4 regions of the Streptacidiphilus sp. EB103A genome follow, and region 2 is predicted to be linked to each of the others. Evidence: riboswitches for the same ligand, from Rfam matches in the RefSeq annotation. Region 2 holds a riboswitch; each other region holds the start of a gene.
What was found. Region 2 has a riboswitch for cyclic di-AMP ahead of ABH941_RS26375 (C40 family peptidase). Riboswitches for the same ligand answer to the same signal wherever they lie in the genome.
Positions count from the first base shown of each region.

Region 1: it holds a riboswitch for cyclic di-AMP, as region 2 does, so the genes downstream of both, ABH941_RS38380 (M23 family metallopeptidase) here and ABH941_RS26375 (C40 family peptidase) in region 2, are expected to answer to the same signal.
Region 3: it holds a riboswitch for cyclic di-AMP, as region 2 does, so the genes downstream of both, ABH941_RS35560 (transglycosylase family protein) here and ABH941_RS26375 (C40 family peptidase) in region 2, are expected to answer to the same signal.
Region 4: it holds a riboswitch for cyclic di-AMP, as region 2 does, so the genes downstream of both, ABH941_RS05765 (NlpC/P60 family protein) here and ABH941_RS26375 (C40 family peptidase) in region 2, are expected to answer to the same signal.

Region 1 is NZ_JBGCAQ010000034.1:15,896-23,059, forward strand. Features, by position in the region: gene ABH941_RS38370 (PrsW family intramembrane metalloprotease) at 1-1,527, shown strand, start outside; gene ABH941_RS38375 (hypothetical protein) at 1,684-3,369, shown strand; gene ABH941_RS38380 (M23 family metallopeptidase) at 3,483-4,445, opposite strand; cyclic di-AMP (ydaO/yuaA leader) riboswitch at 4,458-4,589, opposite strand; gene ABH941_RS38385 (thioredoxin family protein) at 4,814-5,425, opposite strand; gene ABH941_RS38390 (undecaprenyl-diphosphate phosphatase) at 5,592-6,527, opposite strand; gene ABH941_RS38395 (MFS transporter) at 6,680-7,164, opposite strand, start outside.
Region 2 is NZ_JBGCAQ010000016.1:178,046-185,209, reverse strand. Features, by position in the region: gene ABH941_RS26400 (MMPL family transporter) at 1-41, shown strand, start outside; gene ABH941_RS26395 (N(4)-(beta-N-acetylglucosaminyl)-L-asparaginase) at 125-1,084, shown strand; gene ABH941_RS26390 (PhzF family phenazine biosynthesis protein) at 1,145-1,960, opposite strand; gene ABH941_RS26385 (LLM class flavin-dependent oxidoreductase) at 2,900-4,120, opposite strand; gene ABH941_RS26380 (hypothetical protein) at 4,288-4,512, opposite strand; cyclic di-AMP (ydaO/yuaA leader) riboswitch at 5,016-5,175, shown strand; gene ABH941_RS26375 (C40 family peptidase) at 5,241-5,669, shown strand; gene ABH941_RS26370 (DUF1275 family protein) at 5,737-6,399, shown strand; gene ABH941_RS26365 (aminotransferase class I/II-fold pyridoxal phosphate-dependent enzyme) at 6,423-7,164, opposite strand, start outside.
Region 3 is NZ_JBGCAQ010000027.1:95,137-102,300, reverse strand. Features, by position in the region: gene ABH941_RS35580 (exopolyphosphatase) at 1-829, opposite strand, end outside; gene ABH941_RS35575 (DUF501 domain-containing protein) at 832-1,392, opposite strand; gene ABH941_RS35570 (septum formation initiator family protein) at 1,422-1,862, opposite strand; gene eno (phosphopyruvate hydratase) at 1,995-3,284, opposite strand; gene ABH941_RS35560 (transglycosylase family protein) at 3,455-4,207, opposite strand; cyclic di-AMP (ydaO/yuaA leader) riboswitch at 4,211-4,368, opposite strand; gene ABH941_RS35555 (HAD family hydrolase) at 4,471-5,223, opposite strand; gene ABH941_RS35550 (phosphotransferase family protein) at 5,342-6,253, opposite strand; gene ABH941_RS35545 (GntR family transcriptional regulator) at 6,655-7,164, opposite strand, start outside.
Region 4 is NZ_JBGCAQ010000003.1:118,521-125,684, reverse strand. Features, by position in the region: gene ABH941_RS05775 (hypothetical protein) at 1-554, opposite strand, end outside; gene ABH941_RS05770 (NlpC/P60 family protein) at 579-1,673, opposite strand; gene ABH941_RS05765 (NlpC/P60 family protein) at 1,888-2,913, opposite strand; cyclic di-AMP (ydaO/yuaA leader) riboswitch at 2,972-3,120, opposite strand; gene ABH941_RS05760 (NlpC/P60 family protein) at 3,462-4,535, opposite strand; gene ABH941_RS05755 (NYN domain-containing protein) at 4,718-6,133, opposite strand; gene ABH941_RS05750 (hypothetical protein) at 6,264-6,536, opposite strand; gene ABH941_RS05745 (rhomboid family intramembrane serine protease) at 6,653-7,164, shown strand, end outside.

The DNA of each region.
Region 1 (7,164 bases), on a different contig from region 2:
CTGGCCCTGGTGCAGCGGCAGACCGGCACCTCCGGGCTGCTGATCGGGGTCTGCCTGGCGGTACTGCCGGTACCGCTGGTGCTGGGGGCCTTCTACTGGCTGGACCGCCTGGAGCCCAAGCCGCTGCGCAATCTGCTGTTCTGCTTCGCCTGGGGCTCCTGCGCGGCGACGCTGGTCGCCATCCTGGCGAACACCTGGGCGACCTCGCTGCTGATCAGCCATCAGATCGGCAGCGGCGAGACCCTGGGCGCCAGCCTGGTGGCCCCGCTGGTGGAGGAGTCGGCCAAGGGCTCCGCGCTCCTGCTGCTGTTCCTGTTCCGGCGCCGCGACTTCGGCGGCATCGTGGACGGCGTGGTCTACGCGGGGTTCACCGCGACGGGCTTCGCCTTCACCGAGAACATCCTCTACATCGGGCGCTCGGTGCTGGACGGCAACAAGGACGGCGCCGGATTCGCCCAGACCGTGATCACCTTCATCCTGCGCGAGGTGATGTCGCCGTTCGCGCACCCGCTGTTCACCGCGATGACCGGGGTGGGCTTCGGCCTGGCCGCGGTGTCCCGCAGGCGCTGGGCGAAGGTGTCGGCGCCGATCGGCGGCTGGATCTGCGCGATGTTCATGCACGGGACCTGGAACGGTTCCTCGGTGCTCGGCCCGCTGGGCTTCATAGGTGTGTACTTCCTGTTCATGGTGCCGGTGTTCTGCCTGATGGTGTGGCTGGTGGTGTGGTCGCGCCGGAACGAGCTGCGGGCGCTGGAGCGCCAGCTGCCGGTGTACGCGGCGGCGGGGTGGATCGCGCAGCCGGTCCCGCTGGTGCTGTCGACGATGCGGACCCGGAAGCAGGCCAGGGAGCTGGCGAAGTTCACCCAGGGCCCGGTGGGCGACAAGGCGATGCGGGAGTACGTGGGCTTCGCGACGGCGCTGGCCTTCCTGCGGCAGCGCGCCGAGCGCGGGCTGGCCGGGGCGGACTTCGTGGAGCGGGAGCAGGAGCTGCTGCACCACCTGTGGGAGCGCAGGGAGCGGGTGGCGGAGATCTTCACCCGGGTCGGCGCGCAGGAGTGGTACCGGCGCAATCCGCAGGCCATGGGCTTCGGCGGGTTCCTGGGTGGGCCCGGCATGCCCGGGGTGTTCGGGGTGCCACGGGCCTTCGGTGCGCCCGGCGGCTACCCCATGCCCGGCTATGCGGCGGCCCCGGCGCCGGCCGCCTACCTGCCGGCCCAGCCGGGCCCCGGCTACGGCGGTTACGCGCCCGCCGCGCCGGGCGTCGGGTACGGCTACCCGGGCCCGGCGCAGCCCTGGCCGCAACCCCCGGCGTACGGCTACGGCTACGGCTACCCGCAGGCCCGGCCGTACCCGCAGCAGTACCCCCAGGCCCAGGCTCAGGCCCCCGTCCAGCCCCGGCCGCAACCGTCCGCGCCGTCCCCGTCCCCGCAGCCGCAGCCGCAGCCGCAGCCAGCGCAGCACCAGTCCCCACAGCCCCAGCCCTCGCAGACCTCCGACGCCCCCGCCGCCGTGGAACCCCCCGGCTGACCCAGCCGTCCACCGGCGCACACACACGGCGCGCGCACCATCCGTTCACGCCCTTGGCTGATCGCACCGGAACCATCGGGGGCCCCTCCCGCGTTGGACCTGTTGACCCCGCATGCAGCGTGCGGAGACGCCGACACAGCGTCAGGAGGCCCGCGGATGACAGACGGCATCTACCGCATGGCCGTGACCAGTGGCCACAGCCACCGCGACACGGTCACCCTCGCGGGACAGCAGGTCAGACACTGGCTGAAGGCCCAGCACTACGAGGACCCCGGCGCCGAGGACGGCCGCCACCGGGTCGGGGCGCAGGCCGTGCTGGACTGCGCCCTCAAGGACCGGGTCAGAGGCGCCAGCGGCGCCAAGGAGTCGGTGGCGCGCTGGCGACTACGCGAGTTCACGCCTCAGGGAATCTGGCAGACCTCACTGACGATCAGCACCCCTCCCACCGGCGGCACCTGGGTGCGCCTGGACGCCGAACAGCTGCCGGTACGCGGCGCCTCGGCGACCAAGGCCCCGGTCCCGGCCCTGGCCAGAGGCCTGCTGGACGTCCTGGCCGCTGCCGAGGGCGAGCACCAGGGCGCGGCCCGGGTGCACGGCATGCCCACCGTCATCGAACGCGGCGACGTCGACGAGGTGCTCGACGAACTCTGCGACCCCGACCGCCGGATGCCGATCGTCGTCGCCAGCACTCCCCCGCGTGTCGACTTCGACGACTGGCTGGCCGAGACCGTGGACCCGCTGCTGCGCGGCTGCGCCGGCCTCGCCGTGCTCTACGCGCTGGCCCCCGGCGCCGAGCGCGACTTCAACCGGGCCCTGGAGCACCACCGCGTCTACGGCGGCGCCGTCCGCACCTACCTCCCCGGCCTGGACCCGGCCTGGGCCCCCGAGGCCCAGCGGCACCGGGTGATGGGCCGGCACACCCTCGACACCGACCTGCGCCGCGCCTCGGGCCTGCTGGCCTGGCTGCCGCGCCGGCTCGCCGTCCAGTCCCCGTTGCCGGACGCCCTCGCCGGGCTGCCGCCGCTGCGCGCCCAGAACCTGCGCGGCGGATCGGCCCCCTGGTCGGAGGAGAGCGCGGACATCGCCGCGATCGACGGCGTCCAGCCCGGAAGCCTGCTGGTGGACCACCACGAGGAGGAGGTCCACGAGGAGCGGGCCCGCGCCGAGGAACTCCAGGAGGTGCGCCGCTGGCTCCGCGACGCCGAGGAGCGCGAGTCGCAGCTGGCCGCCGAGTACGACGAGCAGTACAGCGAGCTGCGCGAGGCCCGCACCCAGGTCAGGTCGCTGCGCGGGCGGCTGGCCGAGGCGGACGGCGGCGAGGGCGCGACCCGCGCCGAGCCGGCCGCGGGCCGGGTCGACCCGGTCTCCTTCGCCGAACTGATCGAACGGATCGGCGAGTTCCCGCTGCTCTCCTTCACCGGCGACCCCCGGCTGACCCGGGAGCTGGACGACCAGACCGACCACCCGACCTGGGTCAGGATGGCCTGGGACGCGCTGCTCGCCCTGCAGGACTACGCCGAGGCCGCGGTGCACGGCGAGTCCGGCGGCGACTTCCGCCGCTGGTGCGAGAACACCCCGGTCGACTGCCATGTCTTCCCGCCGCGCAAGGTGATCCGCGACGAGTCACGCACCGTCCGCACCAACACCAAGTGGAAGGGCGAGCGCGAACTCCCGGTCCCGGTCGAGGTCAACGCCGGCGGCAAGGTCTTCATGGGCGCCCACCTCCGGATAGGCGGTGGCGGCACCGCCCCCCGGCTGCACTACTTCGACGACTGCTCGGGGACGGGGAAGATCTACATCGGCTACATGGGCCTGCACCTGCGGAACACCAGGACCAACTGAGAAAGGAACGCACCCGGTGGCCGGACAGACCGACGGTCCCGGTGTCGGGGGGTTGTCACCGGGACCGTCGGAGTTCAGGGGTGCTCAGTTCTCCGGTACTCAGTTCTCCCGGGTCAGAGCGCGAGGCCGTGCTGGGACAGCCACAGCGCCGGGTCCACCGGCTCGCCGCCGCCGGGGCGCACCTCCAGGTGCAGGTGCGGGGCGTTGACGTTGCTGCCGGTCGCGCCGACCCGGCCGATGGGCTGACCGGCCGTCACCTCGCCGGAGCCGACGCCGATCACCGAGAGGTGGCAGTACCAGACCTCGGTGCCGTCGGCCAGGGTCTCCACCACGCGGTAGCCGTAGGCGCCGGCCCAGCCGGCCGAGGTGATGGCGCCGCTGCCGACCGCGGCGACCGGGGTGCCGGTCGGGGCGGTGAAGTCCTGCCCGGTGTGCAGCTGGGACCAGAGCGAGTCGGACTGGCCGAAGCCGGATCCGGCGACCGCCGAGGCGACCGGGGACACCAGGGTGCCGACGCCGCCGGCCGCGTTCTGCGCCTGTGTCACCGCGGCCTGGGCCGCCGCCTGCGCCGCCGCGGCCTGCCGGGCTGCCTCCGCCACCGCCTGGGTCGCGGCTTCCTGGGCGGCCTGCTCGACTGCCCGGGCCCGTTCCGCCGCCTCGTGTGCGGCCGCCTCACGGGCCGCCGCCTCCCTGGCTGCTGCTTCCCTGGCTTCTGCTTCCCTGACGGCTGTCTTGCGTGCCTCCGCCTCGACCGCCGCCTGGCGCCGGGCCGTGTCCTCCACGGTCGCCCGCTGCTGGGTGGCCTGGGTGCGGATCCGGTCGGCGAGGGCAGTGCCCGGGTCGCCGGTCGGTCTGGTGAGCGTCGCCGTCGCGCCGTGGGCCTGCTCCTGGGCGACCAGGGTGCTGCCCCCGGTCTCGCGTACGGCCGCCGACGCGGAAGGGGCCGCGAGCGCGACGGCTCCGGTGGCACCGACCGCCGCCATCGCCGCGAAGCCCAGCACCGCCGGGGCGCTGCGCTGCGGCGGAATCGGCTGTACGGGTGCCACGGGTGCCCAGGCGGGCGAGTTCGACGCCACGTTCGGCGTGCTCCTTTCCTTCCATCTCGCCGACCGGGTTAGCTGACGGGTTCGGAGAGGAAGGTCCCCTACGGCCAGTTTCGGCCGATTCACCCCTGCGTGCGTGGTTCCCCGGTTCCAGACAGGATTAGGCGACCGCGTACGACGCCGTCAAAGCAACGGCAGACCTTCGCACTGCGTTATTGAACGGTAATCCCAGTGACGGTTGATGCCAAGCAATCCCGGGGGTGCAGTTGAGTGCTCACGGAGCGGTACCGAGATTTGTCCGGTTCTGCCCCGTACTGACCACCCCTGAGTATGCATCAGCCCGACTGTTCTCACCTTCCCGCCAATCTCACCTTCCCGCCAATCTCACATTTGCGGCAGTCTCACCGGGACCGCAGATAGAGCCAGTCCACCAGGGTTCCGGCGAATCCGTCGGCGTCCAGGTTGCGCGCGTTGGCGAACTCGGACGGGTCCCCGGTGTCCGTCCTGGTGCCGTCCGGGCCGAGCAGCACCAGGGCGGGAATTCCGCTCTGCGCCAAGGAGACGTAGCGGGAGGCGAGTTGGGTGTTGCGGTCGTAGTGCCCGACATCCACCGTCACCAGGTGGTAGTTGCGGGCCAGGATCCGGTGCACCCCCCCGGTGTCCACCAGCGCGGACAGTGCCCGGCAGTCCTCGCACCAGGACGAGCCGAAGTCGAGCAGGACCGGCCTGCCGTCCGCCGAGGCCGCGGCAACGGCCGCTGCCACCGCGGCACTCGCGTCCGCCGAGGGGTCGTAGCCGTCCGGGACGGGGGCGAGGCTCACCGAGGGCAACGGCACGAACGGGTGGGCGTAGCCCACCTCACCGGCGCCGTGGGCGGCCCCGGGGGTGGCGGCGTCGCCCGGCGCGCCCCGGTGGCCCGGCGCCTGCCCGGTCACCGTCATGCAGCCGCCGAGCAGCAGCAACGTCCCAGCCGCACCGGCGATCGCGGCAATCCGTCGCCGAACCCCTCGCACGGCACTCCCTCCCACGCTCCACCCCCGCGACAGCGGAGGATCTTCCACGATCATGGGATCAGAGGAATGGAGCTTCCCGGGTGCAGCAACGCGGAAGGAGCGCCCCGATCACCCGTACGAGGGACGACCCCGGACGGCCCTACGCCGCCGTAGCCGGCTGTGGCGGCTACGCCAGGGTCAGATAGGCGAGGCTGCCGAGTCCCGCGACCGTGCAGTAGATCGCGAACGGCGTCAGCGTCCTGGTCTCGAAGTACTTGGTGAGGAACCGCACGGCGACATACCCGGCGACGAACGCCGCCACCGCGCCGGCCAGCACCTGGCCGCGGATGCCGTCGCCCTGATGCCCCATCAGCGAGGGCACCTTGAGCAGCGCGGCCGCGCCGATCACCGGGGTCGCCAGCAGGAAGGCGAAGCGGGCCGAGTCCTCGTGCCGCAGGCCCTTGAAGATGCCCGCGCTGATGGTCGCCCCGGAACGGCTGATGCCCGGCAGCAGCGCCAGGATCTGGGCGCAGCCGACGACCAGGGCCGAGCCCCAGCTCAGCTTGGTGATCCTGCGGTCGGAGAGCACGTCGGGGTGCACCTCCTCCTCGCCGAGGCCCGGCTCGACCGGGACCGCGTCCCCGGCCCTGCGCCGACCGGTCCCGCCGCGCTTGAGCCGCTCGGCGACGAACAGCACCAGCCCGTTGAGGGTCAGGAAGATCGCCGCCGGGATGGGCTTGCCCAGGTGCTCACGGAAGACCTTGTCCAGCGCGAGTCCGGCGATGCCGACCGGGATGGTCGCCACGATCAGCAGCCAGGCCAGCTTCTGGTCGACGGTCTCGATCCGCCGCTCGCGGACCGAGCTGACGAAGCCGGAGATCACCCGGACCCAGTCCCGCCAGAAGAACACCACCAGCGCCAGCGCGGTGGCCAGGTGCAGGCCGATCAGCACATTGAGGTACGGGGAGTCGGCCGCGGCGACATTGAGGTCGCGCTTCCAGGAGCCGCCGATGAGGGCGGGCACCAGGATGCTGTGGCCGAGACTGGAGACCGGGAAGAGCTCCGTGACGCCCTGGAGCAGGCCGACGCCGATCGCTTCTGGATAGGTGAGGACGGACGACATCGGTGGCCTTCGGCAAGGGGATCGACAGCGGGCAGTCAGAAAGTACTACAGCGCTGTAGACCCTCCACCCCCTCGCGCCCCTTATTCACCACTCGGTCCCCGAGCGTTCACCGAAGCCGTCCCCGAACCCGCGTCACGTCCCCGAACCCGCGTCACGCCGCCGGACGCAGCTCCGCCGCCAGCCGAGGCTCGACCGAGGTGGTGACCACCCTGGTCCGGCGCACGGCGTTGTCCTGCGCGCCGGTCAGCTGCGTCCGCAGCCGGACCGCCAGCACCACGATCAGCACCGTGCAGCCGGCCATCACCACGATGTACTCGGCGGGCAGACCGGCGCCGACGAGCAGCACCCCGGCCGCCGGGCCCATAGCGATGGCAACCTGCTTGACCAGCGCGAACGCGGCGTTGTAGCTGCCCAGCAGATGCGCCGGGGCCAGGTCCGCGATGATCGGCCCGAGCGTGGGCGCGAGCAGCGCCTCGCCGACGCCGAACAGCATGTAGACGGAGAGCATCGCGGCGGTCGCCACCGTGCCGCCGGACACCAGGCCGGCCACGGCGGCCGCAGCCCAGGCGCTCAGCCACACCACGCCGGTCGCCGCGATCGCGGTGCTGCGGCGACGGCGCGCGGTGATCCGTACGA
Region 2 (7,164 bases):
AAGCGCGACCGGCTCCGGACCCGGCTCCCCCGGTGGCCTGACGGGCTGGCAACGGGCAGGCAACCGGGGCGTGCGACAGTACCCGTGTTGATCCCGATCCACGCGCCATCAACCTGGAGACGCTGTGCGAAACGCGGTGCCCGAGGCCGTCATCATCGGAAGCGAACGCAGCGAGGTCGGCCTGCCGACCGGCATGGAGGTGCTCACCCGGGGCGGCTCCGCGCTGGACGCGGTCGAGGCCGCGATGCGCTGCTGCGAGGACAACCTCGCCGACCACTACGTGGGCACCGGCGGGCTGCCGAACGCCCAGGGAGAGGTCGAACTCGACGCCTCGGTGATGCTGGGGTCCAGCCGCAGGTTCGGCGCGGTGGGGGCACTACGCGGCTACCCCAACCCGATCTCGGTGGCCCGTGCCGTGCTGGAGGGGCTGCCGCAGCACTGCATGCTGGTCGGCGCCGGAGCAGCCCTGTTCGCCAAGGAGAACGGCTTCCGCCCGGCCGAGCTGCTCACCGACGAGTCCAAGGCGATGTGGCGGGAGCAGCTGCTGGACTCCGGCGAGTCAGTCGAGGGCGAGAACACCCCGGCGCTCGACGGCGACCAGCTGTACCGGCGCACGGCGCTGGACCTGGTCCGCCGGCTCGCGCCGCACGAGGGCCCCTGGGGCACCGTCAACATCATCGCCCTGGACGCGTCCGGCGAGCTGTGCGTGGGCGTCTCCACCTCCGGCTACCCCTTCAAGTACCCAGGCAGGGTGGGCGATTCGGCCGTCCCCGGCGCGGGCAACTGGTGCGACCTGCGGGCCGGCGGCGCGGCCTGCACCGGCCGCGGCGAGCTGAGCATGCGCGGCGGCACCGCCCGCACCGTCGTCGACCTCCTCGCCACCGGCGCCGACCCGTCCGAGGCCTGCCGCACGGCCCTCGCCGAGGCCGCCACCCTCCCCGACGACTTCCGCGCCGAACTCCGCGCCCTGGCCCTCACCCCCGACGGCCGCCACGGCGCCGCCGCCGGCCAGCCGGGCAGCACCTACGCCGTGATGACCGAACACACCGAGGGGCTGCGGCTGCACCCCAGGACGGTGGTGTGAGGTGGGCCCGGGGTGCCGGGGAACTCAGTATTCGCCCTTGATCACGAAGTAGGAGCCAGGTCAGGGCGCGGAGAACAGTTCGCCCTCGATGACCGTCACCGCGTCCCCGGTGAGCAGGGTGCGCTCGCCGCGTAGCGCCGTGCGGACCAGGCCCGAGCGGGCCGACGCCTGCAGTCCGGTCAGGTCGGGGCGCCCCAGACGGGCCGACCAGAACGGGGCCAGTGCCGTGTGCGCACTGCCGGTGACCGGGTCCTCGTCGATGCCGACGTTCGGGAAGAAGCAGCGCGAGACGAAGTCGTACCCGCGCCCCGGGTTCTCGGCCACAGCGGTGGCGATGACTCCCCGCCTGGACGCCTTGCCCAATGCGCGGAGGTCCGGGGTCAGGGCTCGTACCGCCTTCTCGTCCTCCAGCTCCACCAGCAGGTCGCCGACGTGGGCCGCAGTGCCGTGGACGGAGAGCACCCGGGCCCCGAGCGCCCGCGGGAGTTCCTCGGGCGTCTCCTGCGGGGTCAGTGTCGAGGTCGGGAAGTCCAGCGTGATGCTGCCGTCAGCGTTCGCCGTCGCCGTGAGCACGCCGCAGCGCGCCGCGAACCGTACGGTTCCGGTCGCGCTGCCCGTCTCGTGCAGGACGTGGGCCGTAGCGAGGGTGGCATGGCCGCACATGTCCACCTCCGTGGTGGGAGTGAACCAGCGCAACGCCCAGTCGGCCTCGCGCCCCGGCGGCAGCGGATGCGCGAACGCGGTCTCCGCATGGTTGATCTCCCGGGCCACCAGCTGCATCCAACCGTCCTCAGCGAAGTCCCGCAGCAGCACGACCCCTGCGGGATTGCCGGCGAACGGACGATCACTGAACGCGTCCACGATCCACATGCGCATGCACAGCACCCTAACCGCAAGGAGATCGTTTCCACCGGAAGGCCCGGCCCACTGGCCCGACGATACGGTCACCGACCGGCCGATGGGCGGGCGGCGGAACCGGCGCGGGCGGTGCCGTGCCGGGGGCGGCAGCTGTGGGTGGCTTACATGGCGGGTTCGTTGCCGCCCTCCGCCGTCCGTGGCTTGTTGCTGTTGCTCGGCTCCGCCTCGCGGCGCCAAGGGCGAGGAGGGGGGTGCGGGTTCTCGCCGTTGCCGGGCGGCGGAAACGGTAGGTGGCTTACATGGCGCCATCATTGCCGAGTGGCACGTCCGTGGCTTGTTGCTGTTGCTCGCTTCGCTCGCGGCGACAGGAGCGGGAGGGTTCGGGCGGCCCGCCGTTGCCGGGCGGCGGGCCGGTTGGAGGTGGGGCGTGCAGAAACGTTCCTTCCGTGGGGTTGGCTGGTTTGGGGTCACTCCCTATACATTCGGGTCACTCATCCGACGCCTTCTGCCCGCAATGTCCGGATTGGGCGTCGGGGGAGTGACCCAAAAGCATGGCCAGTGACCCGAAAAGCCCGACCCAAAGGGGAACCGGGGTCACTTTCGGGACAAGGTGTCACTTGATCATGCAGCAATGCCCCATTTGCCCCGGTCTAGGCGTACCAAAAGTGCCCCGGTGTCCCAAAAGTGACCCCGGTTCGCCCGAAGCCCTGCCACAGAACCGTTTCTGCACACCCCACCCACGACCCCAGCCCGGCAACGGCGCCCGGCCCCGACCCGGCTCCCCCGCTGCTGTTGGCCCGCGAGCGGAGCGAGCAACAGCAACAAGCCACGGGCGGGGGCGGGCGGCAACGGTGGCGCCATGTAAGCCACCTACAGCTGCCGCCGACCAGCGGAAACGCCCCGCCTCCCCCACCCCGCCAGGGCCGAGCCGCAGCTGTCAGCAGCTCACCCGCTCGCTCACTCAGGCAGCTGGATGATCGCCGCCGGAGGAAGCACGGTGTGCCGCAGGGACGGGTCGACCGGGTTGTTGTAGGGCGGGTATTTGGGGCCGGCGGCGCCGCGGCGGTAGACCGCGGTGGAGTGTTCCGGGGCGCTGTCGAAGTTCGGGATGACCTGCTCGCCGAAGAGCTCGATCATCTCCAGGCTCTCCTCGTGCGACAGCCCACCCGTGACGCCGAACACCAGCTGGTCGCAGCCGACCTGCTGGTACGCGGCCACCTGCTCGCACACCTCGTCGGGGGTCCCGCAGAGCAGGTAGCCGCCCGCGATCAGCTCGTCCAGGAACTCCTCACCGCCCAGCGCGCCGAGGTGGATCGGCGCGTCCGGCCAGGTGATGCCGTCCAGCGACTTGGGCATGGTGTCGTGGTACAGGTTGACCAGTGTCACCAGGTAGCCCAGGCCCGCCGACAGGGCTATCTCCCGGGCCCGTCGGCGGTCGCTCAGGCAGATCACGCCGTTGGTCATCATCACGTTGTTGTTCTGGTAGTCGCCGAGGATCTCGACCGGGTTCTCCGCGGCCTCCTTGTAGGCCTCGATCCGGCCCTTGAGGTTGTAGATCGGCTCGAAGTTGAAGGCGATGCCGCCGATGCCCAGCGATCCGGCCTTGGCGAAGGAGCCGGGGTTCCCGCAGGCCATCCAGATCGGCGGGTGCGAGTGGCCGTAGGGCTTGGGCAGGATGTTGTGCGGGGTGGGCACGGTGAAGTGCTCGCCCTGGAAGGAGTAGTCGTACTGCTCCCACATCCTGACGACCTCGCGGGAGACCTCGTCCCACTCGGCCCGGGTCGACTCGGTGTCCATGATCCCGAAGGTGGCCACCTCATGGCTGCCCGCGCCGCGTCCGGTGCCCCACTCGAAGCGGCCCTCGGTGATGTGGTCCAGCATCGCCGCGCGCTCGGCGTAGCGGACGGGATGCTCCTTGCGCGGCGAGAGGCTGTTGATGCCGGTGCCCAGGTGGATCTGCTCGGTCTTCGCGGCGACGTAGCCCATCGCCACCTCGGGGGCCGACATGTGGCTGTACTCGGTGAGGGTGTGGTGCTCGCCGAACCAGACGTACTTCCAGTTGTGCTTGTCCGCCTTGACGGCCAGGTCCAACTCCCGCTTGAGAGCGAGGTGCTCGGAAGGGCGGTCGTGCGCGGCCGGGCCGGGCACGAATCCATTCAGGAAGATGCCGAACTCCATCAGGGGCCTCCTGGGCGGTCAGATCCTGCGGCGGGAAAGGCGTCGGACGGTCCGGGCCGGCAACTCCATCTGACGGTCCGTCAGTTTCCTTCTGGCATAGCTATCACACCCCGGCCATCAGCCACAAGGCATCCAGCGCCGATCCGTTGCCCCGACCCACCCCCGACCTACCCGCGCGGCCAGACCCCGCCCCGCTCGGACCGGCCCTGCGGCGGAATCTCGGGGAACTCCGGATCGGGGAAGCGCAGCCGGCCCCACCATCGCAGCAGCGTCTCCAGAGGCTGCTCGTCGTCCATGGCCGGCTCCACGCCGGGCTCGGCGGCCGACCAGAAGCCCGCCTGTGCGACGAGGCGCTGGAGCGCCAGTTCAGCTTCTTGGTCACTCATTGTCATGGGCCGCTGATTCCCCCTGATTCACTGACGTAACATCATGAAACGGTCACAGAATCGTCCTGTTCACGTCGCGACACGCCGGGCCAGTCGCACTCTTTCGGGCCGACGACCCGGGCCGCGCGGACGGCGCAACCCTCGCCCAGGCCCCCATCGCCGAACGCCCGCCCCCGGAACTCGACTTCACTCGAACAGGTGTGGCCGGGACATCCGGCAATCGAGTGGCACCGCGACCCGAACCGTCCGCGTTCTGGCTGCTCACAGCCTGATACCGAAATGGGCAAAGAATATTTTTCCTGCCGGGCTGCATGAAGTCCGCAGCACCGCCATCACGATCACCCAGAGTCACCGCCAGCCGTGCTACTTCGCACCGCCGCTCGCGCCGGCCCGTCCGTCCACCGAGAAGACCGGATCCCAACGTCGCAATACTGACGGCTGACCGAACAAGTCCCCGCCGCCGTGGCGGGGCGGTCCGCCCGGACGCTCAGTCTCGCCGCCGGTCGGACGTCAGTTCCGCACCCACCCATCGGCGAGAGCGGGAGACCCGAGTACGGCGGGACGGCCTGAACAGGACCGTCCCTTGGGGTGCAGCCACTGCGGTGGCCGGGCAGCTTTCGGAGCCCGAACCCGACAGGACACCTTCCGTAGGCGGTTCCGGAGGAACCCGCGTGACCGAGTCCTCGAAGTCCTCGACAACCTCGAAAACCGCAGCGCGCCCTCATCCAGGGCGCATCCGAGCCGGCGTCGTCACCGTCGTGACCCTGTCGGTGCTCGCCACCGCCGGCCTGGCACCGCCGACCGCAGAAGCAACCACACTGCAGGCCAAGGCCCTGACCGTGGCCGCCTCCAAACAGGGCGCCCCCTACCGCTACGGGGCGGCCGGCCCCGACAGCTTCGACTGCTCGGGCCTGACCCTCTTCGCCTACCACCAGGCCGGCGCCCAACTGCCGCGCACCGCCCAGGCCCAGTACGACAACACCACCCACATCCCGAGCAGCGACCGGCTCCCCGGCGACCTGGTCTTCTTCCACGACGGCCGGCGCGTCTACCACGTGGCGATCTACGCCGGGAACAACCAGGTCTGGCACGCGCCCCACCCCGGTGCCGACGTCCGGCTGGAACACATCTGGACCGACGCCGTCTGGTACGGGCGCCTCTGAGCCGGTGCGACAGGCCGCCCCGGCCCGGCGGCCACCACCGGACGGCCCCTCGGGAAACAATGGCCCCATGAGTTCCACCGCCGCCATGCCTTCTGCCCAGCCCGCCCAGCCCACCACCCAGGACGAGCCGGTGCACCTGGTGCTCTCCGCCGCCTCCGGGGCCGCCGACGCCTTCGCGTTCCTCTGCCTGGGCAAGATCTTCGCCGGGGTGATGACCGGGAACCTGGTCCTGGTCGGAGCCTCGGTCGGGTCCGGTGACCACCGGGTCGTGCCCAGAGCCCTGGCGTCGCTGGCCGGGTACGGGTTCGGCGCCGCGGCGGCGGGCCGGGCCCGGCCCCGGGTGCCGGTGCGCGCCCTGCTGGCGGTCGGGACCGGGCTGCTCGCTGCCACCGCGGCGGCCTGGGCGCTGGGGTCCGGCCGGTCACTGCCGGCCCAGCTGGTGCTGATCGTCGCGGTGGCCCTGGCCATGGGCCTGCAGGCGCAGACCTGGGAGGTGCCCACGACCTACTTCACCGGCACCTACACCGGCCTGCTGGGCCGGGCCGGGCGGCGCGAGTTGCTCCGCCAGGACCGCTGGCCGGCCGTCCGCCTGGCGGCGGTGGTCGTCGGCGCCGCCGCCACCTCGCTGGTCGACTGGTGCTGCCCGGCCGCCGCCGGCACGGTCGCCGCGGCGCTCTCCGCGCTGGCGCTGCCCCGGGCCCATCCGCGGCAGCGCGGGGCCCCGCGCTGAGGCCGCCCCGGGTCCGGGGCCCGCTACACCGCCAACTGCTGCTCGTACCCGACCACCCGCACGCAGGCGGTCAGGCCGAGGATCGCCTGCTCCAGCTCCTCCAGGGTCGGGTAGCTGGGCGCGATCCGGATCACCGCGTCGCGCGGGTCGTCGCCGTACGGGTGGGTGGCGCCGGCCGGGGTGAGCACGATTCCGGCTCCGGCGGCGCGGCGGACGACCTCCTTCGCGCACCCCTCGGCGACCTCAAGACTGACGAAGTAACCGCCCTTGGGGGTCGTCCACGCAGCCAGGCCGGTGCTGCCCAGCTCGGCCTCCAGGATGCGCTGCACCGCCTCGAACTTCGGCTGCAGCAGGGCCCGCTGACGCTCCATGTGGGCCCGCACACCGTCCGCGTCGCGCAGGAACATCACATGCCGCAGCTGGTTGACCTTGTCGGGCCCGATGGACCGCTTGGCGTTGTTGCCCAGCAGCCACTGCACATTGGCGGCCGAGGAGCCGAAGAAGGCCACGCCCGCGCCGGCCACCGTGATCTTGGAGGTCGAGCCGAACACGAACACCCGGTCCGGGTTGCCCGCGGCCTCGCAGGCCGCGAGCAGGTCGGCGATCTCCACCAGCTCGTCGGTGAGGTGGTGGGCGGCGTAGGCGTTGTCCCAGAAGACCCGGAAGTCGGGGGCGGCGGTCTCCATCGCGGCCAGCCGGGCCACGGTCTCGTCGCTGTAGCAGGTCCCGTCCGGGTTGCTGTACTTCGGGACGCACCAGATGCCC
Region 3 (7,164 bases), on a different contig from region 2:
TGACGGCGAGCAGAACAAGGGCCCCCGCGGCGATGACGTCGACGCGTCCGGGGTGCATCACCGGGATCGCGGCGCGCTCCTCCGCGGTGGACGACAGCAGCATCGCGGTGACCTCGTGGACCTTGGCCAGCGGGATGCGCGAGTGGTGGATCGCGGTGGAGTCGTAGGCCGGCAGGCCGAGCGCGATCCCGGCCACGGTGGTGACCGTCCCGGCCAGGCCGACCAGGGTCGCCGCGGAGGTCAGCGGGACGGTGGCGGCGGCCAGGTCCAGCGCCGTCTTGATGTCGGCGCGCATGGCGATGGTGTCGCTGCCATGACGTTCCGTCATCCGGACGCAGCCGATGTCGACCGAGCGGGCGGCCTCGACCCGGTCGCTGCCGAGCACGAACTCGGTCGAGCCGCCGCCCAGGTCGAACACCAGGTAAGGGGGCGTCAGCCCGTCCTCCTGCCTGAGCTCCCGGGTCGCGCCGGTGAAGGAGAGCTCGGCCTCCTCGTCGCCAGTGATCACCTCGGGGTCGACGCCCAGGATCGCGCGGACGCCGCTGACGAACTCGTCGCGGTTCTCGGCGTCGCGCGAAGCGCTGGTCGCCACGAAGCGCAGGCGCTCCGCGCCGTGCCCGGCGATGACCGCCGCGTACTCGCGGCAGGCGGCGAAGGTGCGCTCCAGCGCCTCGGGCGCGAGCCGCCCGGTACGGTCCACGCCCTGGCCCAGCCGGACGACGGTCATCCGCCGGTCCAGGTCGTGCAGTTCGCCGGTCTCCGGGTCGAGGTCGGCGACCAGCAGCCGGATGGAGTTGGTGCCGCAGTCGATCGCGGCAACGCGCTGCAGAGTCACTTGTCGCACCCTTCAGCACTGTCAGCGCAGACGCAGGGACCCTTGCGCCACCACTCGGGCAGCATCGCCAGGGCCTCGTCGCCGAGCGGATTGACGCCCGGTCCGGCCGCCAGGCTGTGGCCGACCAGGACGTGCAGGCACTTCACCCGGTCCGGCATCCCGCCGGCGCTGGGGAAGCCCTCCAGCACCTCGATGGCGTCGCGCCGGGCGATGTAGTCCTCGTGGGCCCGCTGGTAGGCCGCGGCCAGCTCCGGGTCCTCGGCCAGCCGGGCGGTCTGCTCCTTCATCACGCCGTCGGCCTCCAGGGTGCCGATGGCGGACGCGGCCCTGGGGCAGGTCAGGTAGAACAGCGTGGGGAAGGGGCTGCCGTCCTCCAGCCGCGGCGCGGTCTCCACCACGTCGGGCAGGCCGCAGGGGCAGCGGTGGGCGACGGCGCGCAGCCCGCGCGGCACCCGGCCGAGCTGGGCGGCGATGGCGGCCACGTCGTCTTGAAGCACGCCGTCTTGAGACACGCCTTCCGGGGCGACGCCCTCGGGGGCGTCAGGGGTCTGCGTCATTGCCTTGCTTTCTGGATTCCTGGATAGCTCTAGTTCGAGGGTGCGGCCGCGCCCGCCGCGCCGCTCCGGTCGGACGTCTCCAGCGACTGGAACAGGCTGTCGTACCAGGGCTGCTGCGCCCGGGCCGCGGCGGGAGTCCCCGAGGCGGCACTGCCCGTACCGGTGGTGGGGGCGACCGAGATGAACGGGGTCTCGCCGGGGTAGCCGTAGTGCAGCCGCTCCCTGGCCTGGGCGGCCACGTACGCCGGGTCCTGCCAGCGGGCCTTCTCCCGGCGCAGCTCGTCCACCTGGGCCTGGGCCTGGGCCGCCGCGGCGCGCTGCTGGGCGATCTGCGAGCGCTGGGCGATGAACTGCCGGGTCGGATAGGCCAGCGCGGCGACCAGTGAGCACAGCACCAGGGCCAGCACGGCGGCCCGGCCGGTCAGCCGCGGCCTGCGGGGGCCGGTGCCCTTGGCTGTGCTGCCGCTCACGTACTCGCCCTCCCTGACCTGACCTGTCCTGACACGACCCGACCGGTTGATGTGCCGGTGCCCCGCCGCCCACCCTAGAGGGTGAACACGGCAGGGCACCGGTCAGGCGCGACGAGTCGGTCCGACCGAAGGTCAGGCCTCGCTGGGCTGGAAGCGCGGGAACGCGCCGCGGCCCGCGTACTCGGCGGCGTCGTCGAGGATCTCCTCGATGCGCAGCAGCTGGTTGTACTTGGCGACGCGCTCGGAACGGGCCGGGGCGCCGGTCTTGATCTGGCCGCAGTTGGTGGCGACGGCGAGGTCGGCGATGGTGACGTCCTCGGTCTCGCCGGAGCGGTGCGACATCATGCAGCGGAAGCCGTTGCGCTGGGCCAGCTCCACGGCGTCCAGGGTCTCGGTGAGCGAGCCGATCTGGTTGACCTTCACCAGCAGGGCGTTGGCGGTGCCCTCCTTGATGCCGCGGGCCAGCCGGGTCGGGTTGGTGACGAACAGGTCGTCGCCGACGATCTGCACCTTGTCGCCGATCCTGCCGGTCAGCACGGTCCAGCCGGCCCAGTCGTCCTCGAACAGCGGGTCCTCGATGGAGACCAGCGGGTACGCGGCGACGAGCTCCTCGTAGTACTCGGTCATCTCGGCGGCCGAGCGGGACTTGCCCTCGAACTCGTACTTGCCGTCCTTGTAGAACTCGGACGCGGCGCAGTCCAGGGCCAGGGCGACGTCCTTGCCGGGGGTGTAGCCGGCCAGCTGGATGGCCTCGACGATGAGGTCCAGCGCCTCGCGGTTGCTGTCCAGGTTGGGGGCGAAGCCGCCCTCGTCGCCCAGACCGGTGGAGAGGCCGCGCTTCTTCAGCACGCTCTTGAGGGTGTGGTACACCTCGACGCCCCAGCGGACGGCCTCGGAGAAGGACTCCGCGCCGATCGGGGCGATCATGAACTCCTGGATGTCGACGTTGGAGTCCGCGTGCGAGCCACCATTGAGGATGTTCATCATCGGCACCGGCAGCACATGGGCGTTGGGGCCGCCCAGGTAGCGGAACAGCGGCAGGTCGCTGGCCTCGGAGGCGGCGTGCGCCACGGCGAGGGAGACACCGAGGATCGCGTTGGCGCCGAGGGAGGACTTGTCCGGGGTGGCGTCCAGGTCGAGCATGGCCTGGTCGATCAGGCGCTGCTCGGTGGCGTCGTAGCCGATCAGCTCCGGGCCGATCTGCTCGATGACCGCGAGCACGGCCTTCTCCACGCCCTTGCCGAAGTAGCGCGACAGGTCGCCGTCGCGCAGCTCCAGGGCCTCGAACGCGCCGGTCGAGGCGCCGGACGGAACGGCGGCACGACCGGTGCTGCCGTCGTCGAGGCCGACCTCGACCTCGACCGTGGGGTTGCCTCGTGAGTCGAGGATCTCCCGGGCTACGACGACGTCGATGGACGGCACAGGCATCTCCTAGGGGGGAATACAGGGGTGCTTACGACAAGAGCCTAGCCGCAGCCGGGGGCGGGGCCACCCGGACCTTCCGCCTGTCTCACAGGACGGAGCCCCTACTCACCAGTAGTTCACCTGGCGGGCAGGGGCTCCGTCCCTGAGCAGCTGAGCGCCGCACGGGGTCAGACGACCACGAGCTTCTGGCCGGGGAAGATCAGGTTCGGGTTCGCGCCGACGGTGGACTTGTTGTCCTTGTACAGCTCGGTCCAGCCGCCGCTGAGGTGCGCGGCGGCGGCGATGGCGGAGAGGGAGTCGCCCGACTTGACGGTGTAGTTGCCGTGGCCGACCTTCGGCGCAGCCGTGGTCGTGGTCGTGGTGCGCGTCGCGGGCTTGACGACCTTCGAGGCGGAGTCCGTGGCAGCGGTCGACCGGTGCTTGCCGGTACTGCTGCTCTGCGTGGTCGTGCTCGTCGTCGAGTCGGAGCTCGAGCTCGACGAGGACGAACTGGAAGAGGAGGACGAGCCCGCGGTGCTCACCGAGGCGGCGGCGCCGCCCTGGGTGAGTCCGGCCTTCGGCCCGCAGACCGGCCAGGCACCGGGCCCCTGCGAAGCCAGCACCTTCTCGGCTATCGATATCTGCTGGCCCTTGGTGGCGTGGTCCGCGGTGGACGCGTACTGGCCGCCGCCGTAGGCGCTCCAGGTGGAGGCGGAGAACTGCAGCCCGCCGTAGTACCCGTTGCCGGTGTTGATGGACCAGTCCCCGCCGCTCTCGCAGCTGGCGACCTTGTCCCAGGTGGAGACGGAGGCGGCAGAGGCGCTGGTCGCGCCGATCAGCGGCAGAGCTATGCCGGCGGTGCCGAGGCTCGCGGTCGCGACCAGGCGCTTGGTCTGACTGGTGCGCGGCTTGCGATGGCGTCCGGGCGTGTTGAAAGGCATGGCAGGTACCCTCTCCGACGCCTGCGAGGTGAGCTGTCGGGTTCGGGCCGTGAGGTAGCCCGGGCGCTGACGCGCCTTCACCCCAAGCCGCAGCCTTGAGAACTGCGGCAACTTACCTGGGTCCCCCGCTCCTGCCCAATCCTGAAGTTCGAGTTCCGCTCCCCGGCTGGACAGGACTCGGCGTCCCGCGGAGCGGCCGCCCGCGCATGCAGGCGTTCCGGGAAGGCTAGACATATCAGCTGCTTAATCACAAGCCCATCCCGTCACACAAGGAGCGACAAATCACCCAGATCGGACCAGCCTTGGATCAAAGCTTCCGGGTCAGCACCCGCATCAAGCAGTCGCTTCTGGCGCGCCTCGGCCCCGCCAGTGAACCCGATGAACTTGACCCCAGCCTCAGCCGCCGCACTCACATCAGAGGGGGCGTCACCAATGAAGACGCAGTGCCCTGCATCCCCCAACGGCCCCAGCGACTTGAGCGCCTCCAGCAGAAGATGCGGGTTCGGCTTCATCAGGTGCGGATCATCCGGCCGACCGAAGACTTGCTCCGCCTGGATCGCCCCCACCTTCACCCCGTCACGACACAGATAATCCACGATGGCCGCTGCCGCATTGTTGCTGACGATCCTCACCGTCTTCCCCAGGGCAATCAGGCCCGATATCGCCTCGGAAGCACCGGGCGTCGCCCGCGCCGACTTGACCGCCATCCGTTCGGCGCCGGAGAGCCAATCGTGGAACTGACGGGTCAGGAGACGAATCTCCCCATCGGACGCCCCACGGCTCAGCAGCGCACCAGGAAGCCTTCTGAGGAGTAGGTGCGGATCATCCATCCCTGCGAGATCCGGCGGCAGATCCGCCCCAGCCCTGGCGAGCCGTCCTCGAAGATCCTCTGCCACACCCACGGCGGTCAAACTGGCGAAAACCGAGCAAATGGGTCCGTCGAAATCAAGTAGGACCACGGACGCCGCAGACAACATCCGGGCTGCCGCACCATGTTGTACCGACAATGCAGCCACTCGCTCTCATGGTCCACGGGTCCACGTACCCTAGGAGTGCACGGCCTGACCCGCCGTCACCCGATTCACGGTACGCCCGAGCACCCCGAGGAACGCACAGGTTCAACGATGGCAAGGCTCAACTTCCTCCGACGCGGCTGCGGTGCCACTCGCGCAGAGCAGTTGCGATCTGCCGGCGGTCGGGGGTGCGCTCCAGTTGCAACGGCGCGGCGGCACGCTGCAGCGCGCTCTCGATACGGGCGACGGCCCGGGCGAATACACCCTCCTCGATCAGCGCTCCGAGACTGGATGCAGCACGAAGGATGTCTGGATAGATCGACTGCGCCCGCTCATAGGCCAGATAGATCGGGAGATCGGCCCGGATACCCTCGGTCAGCCCTGGCCGAGCAGCATCCAGGCTTGCTTTCCAGGACCCGATCACGGAGTCGAACTGTGAAGCCGGGTACCCCATACGCACCATATGTGTGGAAATGTCATAAATCGGATCACCCGTCATCGCAAACTCCCAATCGATGACGCTCACCCGATCCTGCGGGCCTACTACAAGGTTTCCGCGGTGCAGGTCAGTGTGAAGAAGGCAGAACGGTCTCCGCTTGAGCCTGGGGATACGGTCGACGAATCTCTGCAGCGCGTGTTCCGGAAGTCCGAGTCGTTCCAGCAGAGGGTGCAACTTCTCTCTGACCAGCGGCTCGACGTCCCGCTGGGCAAAGGTCGCGAGCCGCCTGATGAAAGCCGAGGAGTCATCCCCACTTGGCCAATCGCTGGGGACTCTGGGCAGGTCGACCTCCTGCACCTTGGCCATGGCTGCAAAGATTCCCACGATCTCGTCCAAGAGCGGGGATGGGAGTGCGCTGCCACGCGGGTAGACCGCATCGAGGGTATCCCCCTCGATGAACAGCAAGACCAGAGGCTCTTCCTCGATCCCAGCCCCAGGCTGTCGGGCCGGCCTGAGCGGCTGCGGGGAAAGGTCAGCCAGGTGCGGGCTCGACTTGCTCACGTACTGGAGCACTTCATACTCGTCGTTCCACATCCGTGGCACCAACGGCAGCGTATCCCGACGCTCACGCACGAGGACCGAAGCACTTGATTCAAGTCCGACCGCGAGCGCCTGGGATGGGGACAGGCTTACCCGGTGGTTCCTATGTGACAGTCCGTTGAGCAGGACCGTTCGCGAAGCCACGGCGTCTCTGACGTCACGCCACACCTGATCCGCCGAGGGCGGGACATCACCCGCAATCACGGCCGACCCTTCAAGGACGTGCAGCTTTGCGATACTCCTCATCCTCCTCAGTCTCCAGAGGCCACCAAAATGTACGGCACCAGATCAAACCGTAGAGGAGAGTCGAACGAGCCACTGGTAGGCAACGGTCGCGTTACACCCGTTCCAGTGACCTCCTCCCCGCAGTCATCTCCCGGAACCACCGCACGGGATCAGTCAAGCGGCTTGGGACGCAGAGCGATGGTGTCCCAGAGGGAGTCGAACCACACCCGGGACTCAGCTACGGCGTTAGGGCGCTGCACAACCACATTGGCGTCCAATCCCATGAAGTCGTAGATCTCCAGTTCCTCCATGCCCGAGCCGCTCTGCATCGGCACCAGGACCCGTATCCGGTGGACCTTGTACCAGCCGCGAAGGGCCAGATCCTCGTTGATGACGTACAGCTTCACCTGCGGCGTCATAGCTGGCACCGTTCGAATTTCCAGGCTGGCGTCGAGCACGATCTGCCGCGAGCGGAGTTCCTCCACGGCCTGTGTCAGCGCGTCGATGGAGCGAGATGCGATGCCGCGCAGCCGGTCGAGGGGGCGGGGGTCCTCCGGATCGTCGACGGCACGTGGAACTGCGAGACGGTCCAACTCAGGGAGCAGAAGCCTGATGTGAAGGCTGTCGGGAGGAGTCGAGCCGGGGAGCCACAAGCGGACCAGCTTCGGCGTCAGCTCCTT
Region 4 (7,164 bases), on a different contig from region 2:
AGGCTGGAGCGGCCCTGGACCACGGTGACCGGGCCGAGGTCCCAGAGCTGGACGTCGCCGCCGGGGTGGTCGCTGTCCGAGCTGAGCAGCCACGCGCCGCCGTCCGCGCTGCGCGTGAAGGTGAGGTACTGGGTCGCGGTGACCGGCTCGGAGTCGAAACCGCTGAGCCGGTACGACAGTTCGACCCGGGTCGCGAGCCGCGCCGCGCCCTCGGCGCCGATCACCGCCGGCAGCGGATAGGCGTCCAGGGCCTTGAGCCGGTACTCCCACGCACCGACGGGCACCTGGGCCAGATTGCCCAGCATCGCGGCGCCGCTGTCGCGAAGGGCCTGCGCGGTGGGCAGCACCGTCGCGGCCAGCGCGGCCTGGTCCCGGGCCCGTACGGCGGCGGCGCGGCGGTCCAGGACCGCCTGCAGGGCCGCTGAGGTGGCCGGGTCCGCGGCAGGTCCGGCGTCGGCGGAGTGCTGCCGGTCGTGCCACTCCTCGCCGCCCAGGGCGCCGGCGACCAGCAGCGCGGCACCGGCGGCCAGCACCGCCCGGCGTCCGGCCGCCATCAGCGGCACCGTCCCCGGGACGGGTCAGATCCGGACCACACTGGCGACGGGCATGTCGCCGACCCGCTCGTAGCGGACCCTGGCCCCCGGGTAGGGCGCATGGATGACCGTCCCATTGCCTGCGTACATCCCGACGTGGTGCATGTCGCCGTAGTAGATCACGAGGTCACCGGGCCTCGCCTGACTCAGCGGGATCCGCTGTCCGGCGAAGGCCTGGCCCTGCGAGGTACGCGGCAGCGTCACTCCGGCATGACGCCAGGACCAGTACATCAGCCCGGAACAGTCGAACGATCCCGGGCCCGCGGATCCGTACACATAGGGCTTGCCGAGGGCGCTCTCCGCGGCCGCCAGCGCCTCGGCCGCGCGCCCCGAGGCCGGTCCCTGGTCCGACGGCAGCTGCTGCTCGGCGACCTGGGCCGCCACCCCCGCCGCGTCCGCCTCGGTCTGCTGGAGCTGGGCGCGCTGCGCCGCGGTCAGCGTGTCCAGCAGCGCCTTGGCATGGCCGAGCCGCTGCTGGACCTGGGCCTTGCTGTCGGCGATGGACTGCCGCAGCGTCTCCAGCTGGGCCAGCTGGGCCACCGCCTCGGTCCGGTCCTGCACCAGCTGCCGCTGGTCCTCCTCGATCTGCTGGAGCTTCAGCGCGGCCACGGTGTCGGCCTGGTCCGCGGTCGAGGCCTGCTCCAGGTACTGGTCGGGGTGCGCGTTGAGCAGCAGTTTCACCAGCGGGTCCACCCCGCCGCCCTGCCGGTACTGGGCGCTGGCGATCGAACCCATGGACTGGATCAGGGCGTTCACATGCTGCTGCTCCTCGGCGACCCGCTGCTGCAGCAGCACGGACTCGCGCTGGAGCGCGCGCTCCTTCTCCCGCGCCCCGTCGTACTGCTGGCCGGCCACCTCCGCCTGCGCGTAGAGGCCGTCCAGCTGGTGCTGCACGTCGTCGGCGGTGACCGGGGCGCCACCGCCGGAACTGCCGCCGCCCGGGTCGCCCGGAGTGGCCAGCGCGCTGCCGCCGGCCGCCAGGACCGCCGCCGTGGCCGCCGCCACGGTCGCCGCGGTGCGCGACAGGGCTGCCACGGTGGAGTACTGGCCCAGCGGTCGGACACGTCGGTGGGACGCCACGGGGACTGGCTCCATTCGTCGAAGCAGAGGGCCGAGCGCCGACGTTAGCGAGTCGGACACATAGAGTCCAAACCCCAGCAAGGACGAAAATATCCCCTAAATTAGTACAACTTGACGAAACGCCACGTCGGAATAGGTGGGCCCGGACACGGCGACGGGCCCGACCCCCGTCAGGGGATCGGGCCCGTACAGCCGTTTGGGCGGCTCGCCGAACTCAGATGTGGCGCATCGCGTAGATGGAGCCGATCGTGTCGATGCTCTCGTACTTCACCACAGTGCCGGTGTGCGGGGCGTGCAGCACCATGTTGTTGCCGGCGTAGATGCCGACGTGCGAGTCACTGTTGAAGAAGACCAGGTCGCCGACCTGAAGGTTGGCGCGGCTGACCGCGGTGCCGGCGTTGATCTGGTCGTAGGTGGTACGGCCGATGGACACCCCGGCCTGGGCGTACGCCCACTGGGTCAGCCCGGAGCAGTCGAAGGTGTTCGGACCGGTGGCGCCGTAGACGTACGCGTCGCCGAGCTTGGTCTGGGCGGCGGCGTAGGCGGTCGCCTCCACCGAGTCGCCGGCCTTGGACGAGGACGAGCCCGAGGCACTGCTGGACGAGGAAGAGGAAGAGGAGCTGCTCACGGCGGCGGCGGCCTTGGAGGCGGCGGCGGCGTTGGCGGCCTTGAGCGCGGCCGCCTGGGCGGAGGTGAGGGAGTCCAGCTTCGCCTGGGCGGCGGCGAGCTTCTGCTGCACCGCGGCCTTGGAGGCGGCGAGCTGCTTGCTGGTGGCGTCGAGGGCCTTCAGCTTGGTCTCGGCCTCGGCCTTCTCGTTGTTGAGCGTCGACTGCTCGCTCTTCAACTCGGCCAGCATGTTCGACTGGCTGGCGGTGATCTGGCTCTGCGCCGACGCCTGGTTCAGGTACGACTCCGGGTCGGTGGAGAGCATCAGCTGGACCGACGGGTCGATCGACCCGCTGCGGTACATCGCGCTGGCGACCGAGCCGAGGGCGGTGGCCTTGGCGGTGACCGAGGCCTGCTGGCGGGCGACCTGGTCCTGCAGCGTGCTGACCTGCTTCTGCAGGGTCTGCTGGTCGGACTGCGCCTTGTCGTACTGCTGAACCGCCGTGTCGGCGTCGCTGTTCAGCTTGTCGATCTGGGCCTTGAGTTGGGCAGTGGTCTGCGTCGGGGCCGCCTGCGCCGACTGGGCAGCGGTCGCGGAGAGGGCGACGGTGGTGGCCGCTGCAGCCGTGAGCACGGTTATGCGAGCGCGACCAGGGGCTTTGGGACGACGATGGGACGCCACGAAGGCGAGCTCCTTCTTCCTACGTCCGCCTACCGGGTGAGCTGACGGGTTCGGGCTGGAAGACGTGCCCTACGGCGCTTCACCGGCGTACCGGCCTGGCGTCGATTCACCCCGAGGAACGTGGTTCCCCGGCTCCGAGACTGACGGCGCTCCCCTGTGGTCACCCCGATGGCTTCGGGACGGCCTGCCGTACGGTCGGACTCGGCGGAAACCCCCGCTGTCACCCGGGATGGGTGATCGACTTCGCGGTGGTTCGATCGATGACACTAGTGACCCAACCGTGATCCGTTCAAATCCCTGTAAGTAAAAACTATCTTTGGTTACGACACCGCATCAGATTTCGAACGGAACGTAGTCGCGGCATGACCATCTGACGACGACATGGCGGTCAAATCGGTCATCCGGCCGAGGCGTTGGAGGCCGTGGTGACGTGAGTCACATCACGAGACAACCCTCGCCTCAGCCGACTCCCAAACCTTCGACCCGGAGGTGGCTCTCCGTCAGAAGCGACGAATCGCCACGATCGACCCGAAGTAGGACATCGGCTGGATGGACACGTTGTAGCCGTACTCGGGGGCGTTCAGCAGCATCCCGTTGCCGGCGTAGAGGCCGACATGGTTGCCGTGCTCCAGCACCACGATGTCGCCCACCTTCAGGTCGGCGCTGGAGGCCACCAGGGTGCCCACGGACTCGTCGGAGAAGGAGGAGTGCGGCAGGCTGATCCCGGCGTGGGCGAAGGCCCACATCACCAGGCCGGAGCAGTCGAAGGCATTGGGGCCCGAGGCGCCGAAGGAGTAGGGGGCGACCCCGACCTTGCTCATCGCCGCCTCCATCGCCGTACGGGCGGCGGCGGATATCCCGGAGAGGTTGATCTGGGAGACCGACATGTGGTTGTCGGTGGAGTTCACAGAGCCGTAGGCGCCGCCGGTGCTGGTCCCCTGCGACTTGGCGGCCGCCGCCAGCACTGCGGCACGGGCCGACGCGGAGAGCGAACTGAGCACGCTCTGGGCGTGGTTGAGCTTGGACTGGGCGGTGTTCTTGGCCGACTGCATCTGCTGGAGCAGGCTCTGCTGGGCCGTCAGCTCCTGGGCCGCCTGCGCCTTCTCCTCGGCCAGGGTCTTCTCCTGGCTCTGCAACTGCTGGAGCATGGCGGCCTGGCTGCCGGCGACCCGGCTCTGGGTGGACGCCTGGCTCAGGTACTCGGTCGGGTTCGAGGCGAGCAGCAGCTTCACCGTCGGGTCGACGGCGCCGTTGCGGTACTCAGCGCTGGCCATCTGCCCCAGCTGGCCCAACTCCTTGTTCACCGCGGCCTGCTGCCGGGCTATCTCGTCCTGGAGCACATTGGTCTGCCGCTGCAGCGTCTGCTCCTGGGTCTGCGCCTGGTCGTACTGCTCCGTCGCCGCGCTCGCCGCCGCCTGGTCCGCCTCGACCTGGGACTTCGCCTGGTCGCTGGTGGTCATCGGCGCTGCCTGCGCGGATGCCTGGGCCGAGAGGGCCACAGCGGTGGCGGCGGCCGCGGTCAGGATCGACACCTTGGCGCGGCTGGGTTGCTTGGGGCGACGGTGCGTGGCCACAGAAGCTGGTTCCCTTCGAGCAAACGCTGGCGAACACAGACAGAGGTTCACAGACATAGGTTCGAAGGGAGAGACTAGTGAGAGAGATGTGACTCTGTCGCCCTGGGCGGGAAGTCCGGGTATGAATGGGAGCAATGTCCTTTATATGAAAGGGTTTAAAGCCGCCCGGACGACTATTCAGTTCAGGTGCGGACAAGACGCCGCAGCAGCATCGCCGAGGGCACCGGCCGCGCGCCGGCCTTCCGTACTCCGTCGGCCACTTCCCGGTCGGTCGACACCACCACCACCGGACGGCCCTCGGGCTCGGCCCGCACCAGACGGCGGATCAACTCGTCGGCGTTCTCCCCGGAGCGGCTGAAGAGCACCCTCACCCCGCGCGGCGGAGCCATCGGCACCGGTGCGTCCAGATCCTTGCCGTCGAACACGCAGGTGATCTCCGCGCCGCTGTGCGCGGCGAGCATGGACAGTCCGTTGAGCAGCCTGACCCGCTGCTTCTCCAGCGGCAGCGTCGGATAGCCGCTCTTGGTGACGTTGTAGCCGTCCACCAGCAGATGCACCTGAGGGAGCGCCAGCAGCTGGTCCAGCAGCGCGGGGTCGTCCCCGTCCAGGGCACGTCTGGCCACGTCATGGGGTGAGGCCGTGGTCGGCGACACCGCCTCCACCGTGTCCGCGGGGCGGGTGCTGACCGGCTTCAGCCCCAGCTCCCGCTGCAGCCCCTGAGCGCCCTGCAGCACCACGTCCAGCAGCAGCCGCAGCCGCATCTCCTCGGCGCTGCGCCCCTCCCTGGAAGTCCGCCTGGCCGCCTCGACGGCCGACTCGGCCTCGGCCAGCCGGTGCTTCAGCCGGCGGACCTCGCTGTCGGTGCTGCCCCGCTCGGTGGCGCCGGCCGCGCGCAGCGCCTCCAGCTCGGCGGCGACCTTGCGGGTGGCCGCCTCGGCGCGCTTGGTGTCGGCCTCCAGGCTGCGCACCCGGCGACGGAGCGAGTCCCGCTCCTTCCTCGTCTCGTCCAGCTCGACCCGGCCCCGGTCCGCCTCCGCCCTGCTGGTCTCGCGCAGCGCGGACAGCTCCGCCTGCAGCTTCTCCACCAGCCGGGCGGCCTCGGCGGCGGCGCCCTCGGACTCGGCCCGCTCGACCTCCTCGCCGGCGTCGCCGACCAGCTTGCTCCAGCCGACCGGGCGCAGCAGGTACGCCACCGCGGCGACGTCCTGCGGATCGGCGGCGGCCGGGACCTGTCCGTTCTCCAGTGCCGCGACCAGGTCGGGCTGGCCCTGTCTGACGCGTTCCGCTATCCGCGACCGGAAGCCCGGCTCGGTCTCCAGCGCGGCAGCGATGGCGGTGGCCCCGCGTCTGGCCCGCTGCACCGGGGTGAACTTGGCGTACGGACGCAGCCGGGGCGGCAGCTCGGCGAGCGGCATGGCGCTGAGCCCGTCGGCGGCGATGCCGACGACCCTGCGCCGCACCCCCTCGGGCAGCGGCCGGTCGAGCTGCTCGACGGGTTCGACGGGCTCGGCCGGTTCGGCGGCGGGCAGCGCGAGGTCCGCCGCCTCGTCGGGGCCGTCGGGCCCCGCGGCGGCGTCCGCCCGGTCTCGCTCCACCACGTCCGCTGTCTCCGATCCGGTCCTGCGGGACTGCTGCCCGCAGTAACCATTCTCGCCCGCCCCACCCCCTACTCGTCACCGCGCCACACATGCCTCGGGCCCACCTGCCCCAGGGCGACCCGCCGGAACCTCAGACCTCGCTACGCCCAGCCTGTGCGGCCGCCTCGGCCTCCGCACCCGGACGGTCCACCAGTTCCACCTGGTCCACCGCGTTGCACCAGCGGCAGCGCACGGACTCCACGGTCTCGCTCAGCACCTCGCGCTCCTCCACCCGCGGCTCGCCGGCCAGGTCCAGATGGACGAACTCGACCACTCGGGAGGACCGGGTCACGTCGAAGCGGGTCAGGTTGCCGCACAGGGTGCAGCGCCACCGGGTCCCCTCGGTGGGAAGGGGAACTGACATGAGTGGTCCTCTCGCAACGGGTACGCCTACCTGCACAACCCTATGGCCTCGTCCTCACCGGCAGATACGGCAGGACAACCGGTGTCAGATTTGTCCGGTTAAGGAATGCTCACTCCATGCTGAGGCCGGTAAGCGCAGAAGATCCGTTCGTTCCGCTGGTGACCTACGCGCTCATCGCTGCGTGCGTACTGGTCTTCCTGGTCGGCCCGGTCTCCGGGCTCGATCCCCTGTACGGCAGCGGGAACGCCCGCGCCTGCGCGGAGCTGGCCTACTACCACCACTGGGGGGTGATCCCCAGCGAGCTGATGGACAATCAGCCGCTGGCGGCCACCACGACGCCGGGCTGCCCGGCGCCGGACAGCTTCCCGAAGATCCCGGCCCTGTCGGTGCTGACCGCGATGTTCGTCCACGGCGGCTGGCTGCACCTGCTGGGCAACATGCTCTTCCTCTATGTCTTCGGCGCGATGGCCGAGGAGCGGATGGGGCGGCTGCCGTACCTGCTCAGCTATGTCGCCCTGGGCTATCTGGCGACCTACGGCTACGCGGTGTTCGCCGCCGGCGGCGACAGCGCCACCCAGACCCTGGTCGGCGCCTCGGGCGCGATCGCCGGCGTCCTCGGGGCCTATCT